Regions from separate parts of the Janthinobacterium sp. GW821-FHT03A03 genome, predicted to be linked through region 2. Evidence: predicted binding sites of a transcription regulator. Region 2 holds the regulator's gene; the other holds the start of a gene.
What was found. Region 2 encodes FliA, which starts transcription of late flagellar genes. Its sites were predicted from a motif close to CTAAAGTTTNNNNNNNNNNNGCCGNTA; they were not measured.

Region 1: AC07VI_RS09805 (DUF5610 domain-containing protein) is a predicted target of FliA. The motif match lies at 3,210-3,236, and genes of this name have one in related genera.

Annotation. Positions count from the first base shown of each region.
Region 1 covers NZ_JBWKUZ010000003.1:35,416-43,150, reverse strand. Annotated here, with positions in the region: gene AC07VI_RS09825 (TPM domain-containing protein) at 1-71, opposite strand, end outside; gene AC07VI_RS09820 (LemA family protein) at 73-687, opposite strand; gene pyrF (orotidine-5'-phosphate decarboxylase) at 843-1,667, shown strand; gene sbcB (exodeoxyribonuclease I) at 1,711-3,159, opposite strand; gene AC07VI_RS09805 (DUF5610 domain-containing protein) at 3,308-3,937, shown strand; gene AC07VI_RS09800 (GGDEF domain-containing protein) at 3,974-4,939, opposite strand; gene AC07VI_RS09795 (HPF/RaiA family ribosome-associated protein) at 5,210-5,587, opposite strand; gene AC07VI_RS09790 (DUF1345 domain-containing protein) at 5,790-6,455, opposite strand; gene AC07VI_RS09785 (MFS transporter) at 6,494-7,735, opposite strand, start outside.
Region 2 covers NZ_JBWKUZ010000001.1:391,194-398,928, reverse strand. Annotated here, with positions in the region: gene flhB (flagellar biosynthesis protein FlhB) at 1-199, shown strand, start outside; gene flhA (flagellar biosynthesis protein FlhA) at 196-2,292, shown strand; gene flhF (flagellar biosynthesis GTPase FlhF) at 2,639-3,967, shown strand; gene AC07VI_RS01805 (MinD/ParA family ATP-binding protein) at 3,960-4,823, shown strand; gene AC07VI_RS01800 (RNA polymerase sigma factor FliA) at 4,869-5,600, shown strand; gene AC07VI_RS01795 (flagellar motor protein) at 5,582-6,328, shown strand; gene motD (flagellar motor protein MotD) at 6,334-7,116, shown strand; gene AC07VI_RS01785 (translation initiation factor Sui1) at 7,182-7,544, shown strand; gene AC07VI_RS01780 (hypothetical protein) at 7,618-7,735, shown strand, end outside.

The DNA of each region.
Region 1 (7,735 bases), on a different contig from region 2:
GCGCCGGCCGGCGCCATCGTCCACAGCAGCAGCGCCGTCGCCAGCGCCGCCAGATAAGACCAGGCTTTCATCTTATTTGCCGAAGTTGACGGTCGGCGCGGTCGAGATGGACTTTTCATTTTCCACCGTGAACGATGGCTTGACCTTGTAGCCGAAGACCATGGCCGTCAGGTTGTTCGGGAAGCTGCGCGCATGCACGTTGTAATCCTGCACGGCGGCGATGTAGCGCTGGCGCGCCACGGTGATGCGGTTTTCCGTGCCTTCCAGCTGCGACTGCAGGTCGCGGAAGCTGGTATCGGCCTTCAGGTCCGGGTATTTCTCGGACACCACCATCAGGCGCGACAGGGCCGACGACAGCTGCCCTTGCACCTGCTGGAATTTCTCGAAGGCGGCCGGGTCGTTCAGCACTTCCGGCGTGATCTGGAAGCTGGTGGCGGCGGCGCGCGCCTTGGTCACCGCTTCCAGCGTTTCGCGCTCGTGCGTGGCATAGCCCTTGACGGTATTGACCAGGTTGGGGATCAGGTCGGCGCGGCGCTGGTACTGGTTGACCACTTCGCCCCAGGCCGCCTTGGTGGCTTCGTCCTTGCTCTGGAAGTCGTTGTAGCCGCAGCCCGTCAGGATGCCGGCCAGGACGGTAACGCTCAGCGCCAGGCGCAGCCATTTGGTGAATTGTTTGGTGATTTGCATGATGGGTTCCGTGCAGAGTAAAGGAGGTGGGGCAAATATACCTGAAACGGCCCGCCATGTCGGTTTAATAAGCGCCGGCCGCCGCCACCGGCTGACTTGACAGGTCCGCGCCGCGTTACAATACGGGGTTTGCAACTGAATATAGAGGGTGTGCCGTGAATTTCATCAATAAATTATCCGCCGCGTGGACGGCCAATAATTCCCTGCTGTGCGTGGGCCTGGACCCCGACCTGGCGAAACTGCCGGCCGAACTGCGCGACTTGCCCGATGGAATCACCACCTTTTGCACGCGCATCATCGACGCCACGGCCGACCTGGCCTGCGCCTTCAAGCCGCAGATCGCGTATTTCGCCGCGCTGGGCGCGGAACGGCAGCTGGAAGACATCTGCCGCTACGTGCGCGAAAACTACCCGCACATCCCCCTGATCCTCGACGCGAAGCGGGGCGATATCGGCGCCACGGCCACGCAATACGCGCGCGAGGCGTTCGAGCGCTACGGCGCCGACGCCGTCACGGTGAACCCCTACATGGGCGAGGATTCGCTCGACCCCTACCTGGCGTGGACGGACCGCGGCGTGATCATCCTGTGCCGCACCTCGAACCCGGGCGGCTCGGACCTGCAATTTCTCGACACGGACGGCGTGCCCCTGTACCAGCGCGTGGCGCGCCTGGTGGCCGAGAAATGGAACAAGAACGGCCAGTGCGCGCTCGTCGTCGGCGCCACTTTCCCTGAAGAACTGGCGCAAGTGCGCGCCATCGTGGGCGACATGCCGCTGCTGGTGCCCGGCATCGGTGCCCAGGGCGGAGATATTGCCGCCACCGTCGGCGCTGGCCAGACGGCGAACGGCACGGGCATGATGATCAGCTCCTCGCGCGCCATCATCTACGCCACGCCGCAGGACGGCGAAGACTGGGCCGACGCGGCCCGCCGCGTGGCCATTGACACGCGCGATGCGATTAATCAACATCGCGCTGTTTAAGTCTCATCCATGCAAAATGCCGGGCTAGCCCGGCATTTTGCATTTAGTCGCGCTGCGGGGCGACGATTTCCGCATAGTCGTACAGCTCTCCCAGAATTTCCTCTCCCCGCTCATCGACCGATTCCGACAGCACGTCGATTTCCGTAAACAGCATTTCGATGGTGCGGGCGCCGCCGTCGCCGTCGAATAATCGGGCGGCGCGGTGCTGTTCCCAGCGCAGGCTTTCCGCCTCGCTCAGGGTTTGCGGGAAATTGCGGGCGCGGTAGCGGAACAGCAATTCCTGCAGGCGCTCGTCGGCGAACGAGGGGCGGGCCGTGGCCAGCCTGGCCGGCGTGTCGCGGCGCAGCGATTCGAGCAGGCGGCGGTCGTCGTTGCTGACGAAACCATTGTACAAATCCTCATCCACGTCCAGGGCCGCATTGGCGCCCGGACGCTGGAAGACTGCGGCCCAGATGGCGTCCATGTTCGGCGCCGCGGCCGCCAGGTGCGCGTTGGCGCGCGCCGCCTCCACATCGATGCCCCATTGCGCGGCCATGGCCGGCGACAGGGTCTTTAAATTGCCGACCAGCATGGGCGACTTGTTCAAATGCACGCTTTTCACGGGCAGGCGCGTCATGCCTTCCGGCATGGCGTCATTGCGCGTGAACAAACGCGTGCGGATGGTGTCGGCGTCCAGCGTGAACAGTTCACGCGGGTCGTAGGCGCAATCCCAGACGAGGATTTCGTTTTTATTGCCCGGGTGCGTGGCCAGCGGCCAGACGACGCCCAGGCAGCCCCGTTCGGCCGGGAACATGCCCGACACGTGCAAGAAGGGCTGGCGCTCGCCGGCGGCCAGGTGCATGCCCATTTCGCTGGCGACCCGGTCCTTCTTGTGCAGGGCCAGGCAGAATTCGAACAGTTTCGGCTGCTTTTCGCGGATCAGGCGGGCCAGGGCGATGGTGGCGCGCACGTCGGACAAGGCATCATGCGCCGCTTCGTGGACGAGGCCATTGGCCTTGCTCAAGTGTTCCAGTTTGAAACTGGTCTGGCCGTCGTCGCGCTTGGGCCAATGTATGCCTTCCGGGCGCAGCGCGTGCGTCATGCGCACCACGTCGAGGAGGTCCCAGCGGCCGCAATGGTTTTTCCATTCGCGCGCATACGGATCGATCAGGTTGCGCCAGAACAGGAAACGCGTGACTTCATCGTCGAAACGGATGGTGTTGTAGCCCACGCCGATGGTGCCCGGCTCCGAAAAGGCCGCTTCGATGGTGGCGGCGAACTGGTGCTCGGGCACGCCCAGCTGCAGACACTGCTGCGGCGTGATGCCCGTGATCAGGCACGATTGCGGGTCGGGCAGGAAATCATTGGCAGGCTGACAATACAACATGATCGGTTCGCCGATCTCGTTGAGTTCGGCATCCGTGCGGATGGCGGCGAACTGGGCCGGGCGGTCGCGGCGCGGCTGGGCGCCAAAGGTTTCGTAGTCGTGCCAAAGAAAGGTCTGGTTAGTCATTGATGGTCGTTGCTTAATTGTTTATCCGGGCCGCTAAAAACAAGCCGCCGCTTCAGTTTTCTGAAAACCTGCCGATACTACACGAGAGGATGGTCATCATCGCGTTTCCCGCATGGTGGCATATATTGCCCGTTCAAGGAGACCTATCGTGTCAATTCCCATCGCCGCCAGCGGCAATTCCACCCCTTCCGTGACTTCCGTCAGTGCCGGCGTTGCCGGCAAGGACGATAAAGTCCAGCAAAAAGACGGCGTCAACGCTGAAATGAGCGTGAATGACCGCAGCAAGCTGCAATTGAACGCTTCCATCATGCAGGCGTCGCTGAATGTGTCCATCGGTTCGGAAAACGAGCCGCTGGCGCTGCTGTACAAGACGGCCATCACCAACATCAATGAAGCGCTGAAGGGCCAGTACGGCGAGGACGCCATCCAGAACGCGGCCTCGCAGGACAACAGCGCCGAAGCGACGGCGAGCCGCATCGTCTCGCTGTCGACGGGATTCTTTGACGCCTACAAGAAGCAGAATCCCGGCATGGACGACGATACGGCGCTGACCAAGTTCATGGACACCATCAGCGGCGGCATGGAAAAAGGCTTCAAGGAAGCGCGCGACATCCTGGGCGGCTTGAAAGTGCTGAACGGCGATATCGCCGGCAATATCGACAAGACGTATGCGCTGGTGCAGAAGGGTTATGCGGATTTCGTTGCCGCGCACAGCAGCAAGAAGGATGACGCCGCCAAGCCGGATGGCGCCAAGCCGGCCGACAGCAAGGCTGCCTGACCATCATTATTTGAAGCGCCGGAGCGCCTGAGAATCTCAGGTGCTTACGCGGTTGCGCCCGCCGGCCTTGGCCCGGTACAGCGCCGCATCGGCCGTGGCGATCAGCGCCTCGTCGTCCTGCGCCGCCGCCAGGCTGGCCACGCCGAAGGAACCCGTGATGTGCGGCAGCGGGCTGCGCATGTCGTTGAAGATGACGGCTTGCTGCATGCGCGCGCACAGGCGCTCGGCCACGCGCAGGGCCACGTTTTCATTGGTGTCTGGCAAGATTACCATCAATTCCTCGCCGCCGTAACGCACGGCAAAATCCGTGGGACGCAGGGCCGCGCCCAGCACTTGCGCCGCGATGCGCAGGGCCTGGTCGCCCGCCTGGTGGCCGTGCGTATCGTTGAAGCGCTTGAAGTGGTCGAGGTCGATCATCACCAGCGACAGCGGCGCGCTGCTGCCGTGGGCCGTGACGATCATATTCGGCAGCAAGTCGGTCAGCCAGGCGCGGTTGTACAGGCCCGTCAGGCTGTCGACCATCGACAGCTGGCGGTAGAATTCGCCCAGTTTCTGCCGGCGGCGCAGCAGGGCGTTGGCGGCGCGTATGCGGAACGACAACAAGCGCAGCAGGTTGCGCGCCAGGCCGTTCGACTGCTCGATCAATTCCCAGACGGTGGCCGCGTCGATCACCAGCAGATCTGTTTCTTCCAGGGCGGAAATGGCGGCCAGATTGCTCGCTTCATCGAGCACCGACTGTTCGCCCACGCTTTCGCCGGGCAAGACCTTGCTGACGGTGCCGTCGTCCATGCCGGTATGGGTGTCGGCGGCCACGGCCAGCGAGCCGCGCAGGACGATGTACAGCCTGGCGCCGTGCGTGTCGCTGATGGCCTCGCCCGCTTCCAGGCGCATGACGGGACAGGGCGCCAGGATGGCGGCCGTCTGGCCGTCCGCCCCATCGCGAAATAGCTGTAAATCGCCGATGTTGCAGCCTGAAGCACCGAAGTTGCCGATCTGTTCCACAATCACACTTTCAAAAAGCCGGCGCGCGCGAGCAGAGGGCCGGTATCTTCATGATAGCTTAAAGCAGCCTTGGCCGTAACGGCAAAGGCTTGCTTGATGTCACTTACTGTGGGAAATACGACAATTATTTCATTGTCGCCTCAATGCGCAGGAACACTTGCTGTTCTGCCATGGATGTTGTCGCGCAGGGAAGGTGAATATCCTGGCCCGGATGTGCAAAGGCAGCCTTGAACGGCTGCCTCAGTCTCTGGAAATCTTGCGGGGTGGGAATTACTCGGCGGTTTCTTCCGCTTCGGCCGTATCGATCACGGCATTCTTGCCGGTGGCATGGCGCTTGCTGTCTTGCAGGCGGCCCAGGGCGCTATCGATGGCGCGTTTCAGTTTGTCGGTGGCGCCGGCAACGGATTGATGCACGGTGGCGTTCTGTTCGGTCACGGCAATCGGTTGATAGCCAGCAACGCGTGCTTCCATGACGCAGCGGATATCGTCGGCGCCGCCTTTCGGGCCGTTCGTATCGCTGATGTGGACTTCGATGCGGGTCAGGTTGTCGCGGAAGCGGCTCAGTGCGGCTTCCAGTACGGATTGCACATGTTCGTTCAGTCCAGCGGTGTTGGCGATGGTGCTGTCGGTATGAATATTGATTTGCATATGCTTACTCCTGTCAATTCAAAAAAAACCCATCTCAGGCGTGCTGCGGCCTGGTTGCTGCCTCATGCACATGACCTCTGTGCATGGAACTTATCTTACTCCTGTTTCCAGTATTTCAAGAGGGGGCGCACGATTAAGATGAGCTTAACCCTACACGCAGGTCAAGTTTCCACTAAGAAATTATTTGCCGTCGGCCCGCCTGTCAGCCATTGATCAGGCCGGCGGCGATATTGATCGACAGGCCCAGCACGACCAGGTTGAAGAAAAAGCTCAGCACGGATTGTCCCAGCACGATTTGCCGCATCGGCCGCGTCTGCACGGACACGTCCGACGTCTGCACGGCCACGGCGATGGTGAACGAGAAATACAGGAAATCCCAGTAATCGGGGTTTTGCTCGTCGTCGGGAAACTTCAGCGGGCGCTGGCCGGCGCCGGCCTGGTAATACAGGTGGGCATAGTGAAAGCAGAACAGGGTGCCGACGAGGAACCAGGAGCCGACCAGGGTGAGGATCGTCAAGCCGTAATGCAGCGCGCGCTCGTCCGGCGCCATGTCCTTCATGGCCGACAGTTGCGAGACGATGGCCACCAGGCTCATCACCGACGCCACGGACAGGGCCGACAGCACCGTGGCGGCCCGTTCATCCTGGCGCGCCGCCATCAGCCTGACCCGGTGGTGGTTGGCGCGCATCATCATCCAGGCCATGGTGGCCAGGTAAAACCAGACGGCGACGTTCCACGCCGTCAGCAAGCGCGTCATCTGTTGCCAGGACGAGGGCAGCAGCAGGCCGGCCGCCACGCCGATGGCCGTGGCCAGGCTCAGGTGGGGGCGGCTGCGGATGAAGCTGTGAAACGGAAGCGTGATTTTCATGGTGCGGCTTGGTCAGTGGCAATAGCGCATCTTAGTCCTTATGGGCCAGCCGCGGTGGCCGTCCGGGAGGCCGCTTCCTTCTCGTGATGGGGAAAGCGGTCCATGCGCGACAGCACGGGGAACAGCACGGCCCAGATGCCCGTCACGGCCAGGGTGGCGGCGCCGCCGAAGAGCACGGCGCGCACGAGGCCGAACCAGCCGGCCGTCAAGCCCGATTCGAACTCGCCCAGCTCGTTCGAGGCGCCGATGAAGACGGCATTGACGGCGCTGACCCGGCCGCGAATCTCGTCCGGTGTCTCGAACTGCACCAGCAGGTGGCGGATGTAGACGCTGACCATGTCGCCGGCGCCCATCAGGAACAGGGCCGCCAGCGCCAGCGCGAAATGGCTGGTGCTGCCCAGCACCAGGGTGCCCAGGCCGAAGACGGCCACGCCGCCGAACATCCAGGCGCCGACCCGGCGCGTGATGGGGAAGAAGGCCAGCGCGATCGAACACAGGGCCGCGCCGGCGCCCGGCGCCGTGCGCAGCAGGCCCAGGCCGCCGGGGCCGATATGCAGCACGTCGTGCGCCAGCGCCGGCAGCAGGGCCGTGGCGCCGCCGAACAGCACGGCAAACAGGTCGAGCGAAATGGCGCCCAGCACGATGGGTTTGGACCAGACGAAGCGCAAGCCTTCGAGCAGGGCATGCCAGCTGACGGGTTCGCGTTTCACCACTTGCGGCGCGGGCGTGGTGGCGCGCATCAGCAGCACGGACAGCACCAGCAGCGCCGACGAGATCAGATACACCGCCTTGGGGCCGAAGTAATACAGCAGGCCGCCCAGGGTAGGTCCCAGGATGATGGCCACATGCGAGCTTGACGAGCTGAGCGCGAGGGCGCGGCTGAAGTGCTGCGTGGGCACCATGTTGACCAGCACGGCTTGCGTGGCCGGCATCATGAAGGCGCGCGCGCTGCCGAACAGCACCAGCACGGCAAACACGGGCCAGACGATGGAAAGATTACTTAATGTAAATGCCAGCAAGGCCAGCGCGCAGGCCAGCTGCGCCGTCAGGCACCAGGCGATGATGTTGCGGCGGTTGTAGCGGTCGGCCACATGGCCGGCGGGCAGGATCAGCACGAGGAAGGGGGCGAACTGGGCCAGGCCGATCAGGCCCAGGTCGAACAGGCTGCCCGTGATCTGGTACACCTGCCAGCCGATGGCCACGCTTTGCATCTGCACGGCCACGGTGCCCAGCACGCGGGCGGACAGGTAACAGGCGAAGTTGCGGTGACGGAGAATGCT
Region 2 (7,735 bases):
TCCCGAGGCGCTGTACGGCGCCGTGGCCGAAGTGCTGGCCTACGTGTTCCAGCTGCGCAGCTACGGCAGCGGCCACGGCCAGCGCCCCGAGAAGCCGAAAAAACTCGACGTGCCGCCCGAGCTCGACCCGCTCGACCCCGCATCGCAGACCAAGGCCGCGGCAGACGCGGCAGACAAGAATAAAGGAAGCACACCATGAACGGCCTGACCATGCCAGCCTGGCTCAGCGGACTGAAAGGCAACGCCAGCAAGGGCATCGCCGCGCCGGTCATTATCATCATGCTGCTGGCGATGATGGTGCTGCCGCTGCCGGCCTTCATCCTCGACATTTTCTTCAGCTTTAATATTGCGCTGTCCATCATCGTGCTGCTGACGGCGCTGTACACGGTCAAGCCGCTCGATTTCATGGCCTTCCCGACCATCCTGCTCGTGTCGACCATGCTGCGCCTGTCGCTGAACGTGGCCTCCACGCGCGTGGTGCTGACGGAAGGCCACACGGGCGCCGACGCGGCCGGTAAAGTGATCGAAGCCTTCGGCCACTTCTTGATTGGCGGCAATTACACGGTCGGTATCGTCGTGTTTATCATTTTGACCATCATCAACTTTACCGTCGTGACCAAGGGTGCGGGCCGTATCGCCGAGGTGGGCGCCCGCTTCGCGCTGGACGCCATGCCTGGTAAACAGATGGCCATCGACGCCGACCTGAACGCCGGCCTGATCGGCGAAGACGAGGCGCGCCGCCGCCGCACGGAAGTGGCGCAGGAAGCGGAATTCTACGGCGCCATGGACGGCGCCAGCAAATACGTGCGCGGCGACGCCATCGCCGGCATCATGGTCACCGTCATCAACATCGTCGGCGGTTTGCTGGTGGGCTTGCTGCAGCACGACATGGGCTTTGCCGATGCGCTCAAGAACTACACCCTGCTGGCCATCGGTGACGGCCTGGTGGCGCAGATTCCTTCGCTGATCATTTCCACGGCGGCCGGTATCGTCGTCTCGCGCGTGGCCAGCGAACAGGACATCGGCACCCAGCTGGTCGGCCAGTTGTTTGCGAAACCGCAAGTACTGTACATTACCGCCGGCATCATCGGCGGCATGGGCCTGATTCCCGGCATGCCGAACATGGTCTTCATCCTGCTGGCGTCCCTGCTGGCCGGCTCGGCTTACCTGATCAGCAAGTCGCGGGCGCAGGCGAAGGAGGCGGCCGAGACGCCGGCCGAAGCGCCGCCGGCCACGGTGGCGCCCGAGCAAGAAGAAGCCAGCTGGCAAGACATCATGCCCGTCGATACCCTGGGCCTGGAAGTGGGCTACCGCCTGATCCCCCTGGTCGACAAGACGCAGGGCGGCGAATTGCTCAAGCGCATCAAAGGCATCCGCAAGAAATTCGCCCAGGAAGTGGGCTTCCTGGCGCCGCCCGTGCATATCCGCGACAACCTGGAACTGAAGCCCTCGGCCTACCGCATCACCCTCAAGGGCGTGGAAGTGGGCGTGGGCGAGGCCTACAACGGCCAGTTCCTGGCGATCAACCCCGGCATGGCCAGCGGCACCTTGCCCGGCCTGGCCACCACCGACCCCGCGTTCGGCCTGCCCGCCACGTGGATCGAGGCCAGCCTGCGCGACCAGGCGCAATCGATGGGCTACACGGTGGTCGATGCGGGCACCGTGGTGGCCACGCACCTGAACCACCTGATCACCTCGCACGCCTCGGAGCTGCTGGGCCGCGCCGAAGTGCAGTCGCTGCTCGATCACCTGGGCAAGGAGTCGCCGCGCCTGGTGGAAGACCTGGTGCCGAAGATGCTGTCGCTGTCGACCCTGCAGAAGGTGCTGCAGAACCTGCTGGCCGAAGGCGTGCACATCCGCGACATGCGCACCATCATCGAAACGCTGGCCGAGCATACGGTCAATACGCAGGACCCGAACGACCTGACGGCGCTGGTGCGCGTGGGCCTGGGCCGCGCCATCGTGCAGCAGCTGTTCCCCGGCGCGGCCGAGCTGTCCGTGATGACCCTGGACAGCCGCCTGGAGCGCCTGCTGATGCAAGCGATGGGCAATGGCGGCGACGGCGCCGGCATCGAGCCGGGTCTGGCCGACACCATTGCCCACCAGGCGGGCCTGGCCGCGCAGCAGCAGGAAGCGCTGGGCCTGACGCCCGTGCTGCTGGTGCCGGCGCCGCTGCGCGCCTTGCTGTCGCGCTTCCTGCGCCGCGCCTTGCCGCAGCTCAAAGTGCTGTCGCACGCGGAAGTGCCGGAAACCAAGACGATTCGCGTCACGGCGCTGGTGGGCGCGCAATAGTTGCCATAGTTAATGCCGGGGTCGGACCCGCAACACCGCCAGCACGAAGGTCATCGCCAGGGTGCGAGGGGGACTCGGCGTCCCCGTCAGACCCCAGCCCTCGCTGATCACCGACGACGGTCCCCGCCACCTTTTTGCTTATTTTTTCATCAATTTCCTTTCGGCAAACTGAATAACGGGTACTTTCCCGTCCTGTTCCTTCGATCATTTCCAACAAGCATCGCTAATAATGGAAACTGTCCGGGTGATCTGTGTCCATGTGGAAGACAGCACTCAAGCAACAGGAGTCGATGATGGTCACACAGTTCAGCCAATACAGCGCCCACCCAGCCCTGGGAGGCCGGCCATGAATGTGAAGAAATTTACGGGCGCCTCGTCGCGCGATGCGCTGCGCAAGGTGCGCGAAGCATTGGGTCCCGACGCCGTGATCCTGTCGAACCGCCAGGGCGATGGCGTGGTGGAAATCCTCGCGCTGGCCAATGACGACGCCGCCTCGCTGGCGTCGCCGCCGGCCGCCTCGGAAATGGCCCAGCCGCGGCCCCAGTTGCAGACCCAGTTCGCCACGCCGCAGCGCCCGGCCGCCCCGGCCCAGCGCCCGGCCGCGCCCCGTCCTGCCGCGCCGCGCCAGGCCGCCGGCGAGCCAGTGGACATGGCCCGCATGCAGCAGATGATGGCCAGCGCGCTGGCCCACGTCAAGGAAAACGCGGCCGCCGAGATGAGCGGCATGATGAATGAAATCCGCGCCATGCGCGGCATGATGGAAACCCAGCTGGCGGAAATCTCCTGGGGCTCGACGCAGCAGCGCGAGCCGCAAAAGGCCGTCGTGCTGCGCGAAATGCTGGCCGCCGGCTTTTCGGCCAGCCTGGCGCGCTACCTGATCGACAAGCTGCCGGCCGGCCTGGACGGCGCACAAAGCATGCGCTGGATCAAGACCGTTCTCAGCCGCAACCTGAATTCCGTCGCCAATGAAGACGCCATGCTGGAGCAGGGCGGCGTGTTCGCGCTGGTGGGCCCGACCGGCGTCGGCAAGACCACCAGCACGGCCAAGCTGGCGGCCCGCTGCGTGATGCGCCACGGTCCGGAAAAGCTGGCCCTGATCACCACGGACGCCTACCGTATCGGCGCGCATGAACAGCTGCGCATTTACGGCAAGATCCTCGGCGTGATGGTGCACTCGGTGAAGGACGAAGCGGACTTGCGCATCGCCCTGAAGGAACTCAAGAACAAGCACACGGTGCTGATCGATACGGTGGGCGTGAGCCAGCGCGACCAGATGGTGACGGAGCAGGTGGCCATGCTGTCGGGCGCGGGCGCGGACGTGAAACGTTTGCTGTGCCTCAATTCCACGGCGACGCAGGAAACCCTGAACGAAGTGGTGCGCGCCTACCAGGGCAGCGGCCTGGCCGGCTGCATCATGACCAAGCTCGATGAAGCGGCGTCGATCGGCAATGTGCTCGACGTGGTGATCCGCCAGAAACTCAATCTGTTCTACGTGTCGAACGGCCAGCGCGTGCCGGAAGACCTGCACCTGGCCGACCGCGGCTACCTGATCGACCGCGCCTTCAAGCTCAAGCGCGATACGGCGGCGACGCAGTTTTCCGACGCCGAACTGCCGCTGCTGATGGCGCAGGCGGCCGCCCGCAACAATGAAGCGCGCGGGGTGCGCCTTGGCTAACTTTGATTTCGATCAGGCCGAAGGCCTGCGCCGCATGCTGGCCGGACCGCAGCCGCGCGTGATGACTTTTCTCTCGGCCACGCCGCAGGACGACAAGGGCGCCATGCTGGTCAACCTGGGCGCCTCGCTGGCCTATGGCGGCAATGAAGTGCTGCTGGTCGACGCCAGCGGCAGCGGCGACGGCGTCGCCTCGCGCCTGGGCCTGGCGCATGGCGCCAGCCTGCTCGACGTGGCGCGCCAGCAGTGCGGCCTGAACCAGGTGATCCACCAGGTGCCGCAGGGCTTCGGCGTGGCGCACATGGGGGCGCGCAACCATCTGATGGACAGCGCCGACTATGCGGGCGAGGACGAGACGCGCCGCCTGGGCAAGACCTTCGAGGTGATGGCGCGTCAGAGCGGCATCGTGCTGGTCGACGGCGTCGTGGCCGAGCAGGGCGACTGCTTCCCCGTGCCGCTGATGGCCTCGTCCGATATCGTGGTGCAGGTGTCCAACAGCGCCACCTCGATCAAGGCGGCGTACTGCCTGATCAAGCGCCTGAACCAGGAACTGGGCCGGCGTCCCTTCGGCATTCTTGTTACCGGCGCTTCCGAATCCGAGGCAAAAGTGGTATACGATAATATGGCGCAGGCGGCAAGCCGCTACCTGGCCGTGAAACTGACGTCGATGGGTTCGGTGCCGGCCGATGAATACCTGCACCGCGCCGCGCGCCTGGGCCGCAGCGTGGTCGATGCGTTTCCGCTGGCCGGCGCGTCGGTGGCGTTCCGCGGACTGGCCGAGCGGCTGGTGCGTTCGGCGGCGCCCGTATTGGGAAGCACCTTGTACCAGACGGGGAGCGCACACCATTTCAGCGCCTGAATCCAACCGTAGCACCAGATAAGACGATAAAACAATAAGCAGCCTATGTACACGGTCAAAGGGAAATCGAACAAGGACTATTTGCTGACGGAGCACATTCCGCTGGTAAAGCGTCTGGCGCACCATATGAAGGCGAAGTTGCCGCCTTCGGTCGAGGTCGATGACCTGATCCAGGCCGGCATGATCGGCCTGCTCGACGCCATCAGCCGCTACGAGGAAACCCATGGCGCGCAGTTCGAGACGTATGCCGTGCTGCGCATCCGCGGCGCCATGCTCGACGAATTGCGCACCAGCGACTGGCTGCCGCGCAGCATGCGCCAGAACATGCGCAAGATCGAAGAGGCGATGAGCATCCTGCAGCAGCGCCTCGGCCACCCGCCGACGGAGTCGGAAGTGGCGAAACTGCTGAAAATGTCGCTGGCCGACTACCAGGAAATGCTGGGCGACGGCGGCGGCCACCAGCTGGTGTACTACGAAGATTTTCATGACCCGGACGGCAATGACAGCTTCCTCGACCGCCACTGCGTGGACGAGGACAGCGACCCCTTGCGTTCCCTGCTCGATACCGATTTCCGGCAGTCCGTGATCGACGCCATCGACGCGCTGCCGCCACGCGAGAAAATACTCATGGGCCTGTACTACGAAGAAGAGCTGAACCTGAAGGAGATCGGCGCGGTGATGGGGGTATCCGAATCGCGCGTCTCGCAGCTGCATACCCAGGCCGTCGCGCGCCTGCGCGCAACCTTGAGGGAGCAGGCGTGGACTGGTCCAGCGTAATCGGGCTGGCGCTGGCGCTGGCGGGCCTGCTGGTCGGCCAGGCACTGGAAGGCGGCAAGATGGCCTCCCTGCTGCAGCCGGCCGCCTTCGCCATCGTCATCATCGGCACCTTCGGCGCCGTGCTGCTGCAGACACGGCTGCGCACTTTCGTGCGCGGCCTGGAAATGCTGCGCTGGGTATTTTTGCCGCCCGCCGACACGCGCGCCGCGCTGGCGCGCGACATCGGGCAATGGAGCCTGACGGCGCGCCGCGACGGCCCGCTGGCGCTCGAGCGCCTGATGGAGAACACGGCCGACCGCTTCAACGCCAAGGGCTTGCGCATGATCGTCGACGGCATCGCGCCGGACAAGCTGCGCCAGCTGCTCGACGTGGAAATCTCCGCCTACGAGATGGCCGAGCGCCAGGCCGTCAAGGTGTGGGAATCGGCGGCCGGCTATTCGCCCACCATCGGCATCCTGGGCGCCGTGCTCGGTTTGATACACGTCATGGAAAACCTCACCGACCCCAGCAAACTGGGCAGCGGCATCGCCGTGGCCTTCGTCTCGACGATTTACGGCGTCGGCCTGGCCAATCTGCTGTTCCTGCCGGTGGCCAATAAACTCAAGGCCATCGTCTCGCGCCGGGTGGTGCAGTATGAAATCTCGGCCGCCGTGCTGTACGACATCGCCACGGGCGACCACACGCGCATCATCGAAGAGCGCGTCGCCAGCCTGCTGCACGAGCACTGATCATGATGCGGCGCGCGCGCAGGAAGTATGACGAGGAACCGGACAACCAGGACCGCTGGCTGATCTCGTACGCCGACTTCATCACCCTGCTGTTCGCCTTTTTCGTCGTCATGTATGCGATTTCGCAAGTCAACGAGGGTAAATACCGCGTCTTCCAGAACGCCATCGGCCAGGCCTTCAGCCTGGAAAAGGGCGCGCCGCCCATCATCATGGAGGCGCCGCAAGCCATTGCGCTGCCGAACCCCGCCCTCAAGCGGCGCACGGAAGCCATCCGCCGCGAGCGCGAACACATGACGCGCCTGGCGCAGGACCTCACATCCACGCTGGCGCCGCTGGTCAAGGAGGGCAAGGTGCGCGTGACGCAGACGAGCCGCGGCGTGAGCGTGGAAATCAATGCCAGCGTGCTGTTCGACCCGGGCGCGGCCGGCCTGACGCCGGAATCGGACCAGGCCCTGCGCGCCGTCGCCGTGCTGCTCAAGGACGACACGCACGACGTGCAGGTGGAAGGGCATACGGACGTCCAGCCGATCAGCAATTCGAATTTCGCCTCGAACTGGGAGTTGTCGGCCGCGCGCGCCAGCGCCGTGGTGCGCCTGTTCATCGCCAGCGGCGTACAGGCCACGCGCCTGACGGCCGTCGGCCACGCCGACAACATCCCCGTGGCGCCCAACGCCACGCCGGAAGGGCGCGCGCGCAACCGCCGGGTCGCCGTGACGATCCTGTCCGGCATTCCCGAGACGGTGACGGAAGTGCCGACGCCGCCGCCGGCCGCCGCGCCGGCCAACTGACGCCCGTCAGCTGCGGGCCGCCGCTTGGTACAATCGCGGCCTTTCCATTCTCTTCTTTCTCCATCATGAAAAGCAGTTCCCAGGGCGGCTTAGTGTATTCCACCGAAACGGGCCGCATGTGCCCCGCCTGCCGCCAGCCGCTGGCGCAGTGCGCGTGCAAGGCGCAGGCCAAGGCGGCGCCCGCGGGCGACGGCGTGGTGCGCGTGTCGCGCCAGACCAAGGGCCGCGGCGGCAAGAGCGTCACCGTGGTCAAGGGCCTGGCGCTGGACGCCATCGCCCTGGCCCTGCTGGGCAAGCAGCTGCGCACGCAGTGCGGCTCGGGCGGCACCGTCAAGGATGGCGTGATCGAGGTGCAGGGCGACCATGTGGACGCCATCGTGGCCGCGCTGGCCAGGCTGGGCCACCCGGCGAAAAAGGCCGGCGGCTGAGCGTGCGAAGGCGTGCGGGCCGCCGCCGCGCGCCTGTGGTAACGTGCGCTTCCCAACCACGCGCATCCTCACCATGAACGTCAAATTGACCAGCATCGCCATCGCCGCTGCCATCGCGGCAGTGCTGGCGCTCGCGTACTGGCCCGCGCCTGAAGGCGGCGCGCCGGAATCTGCCACCGCGGCCGCCGGCG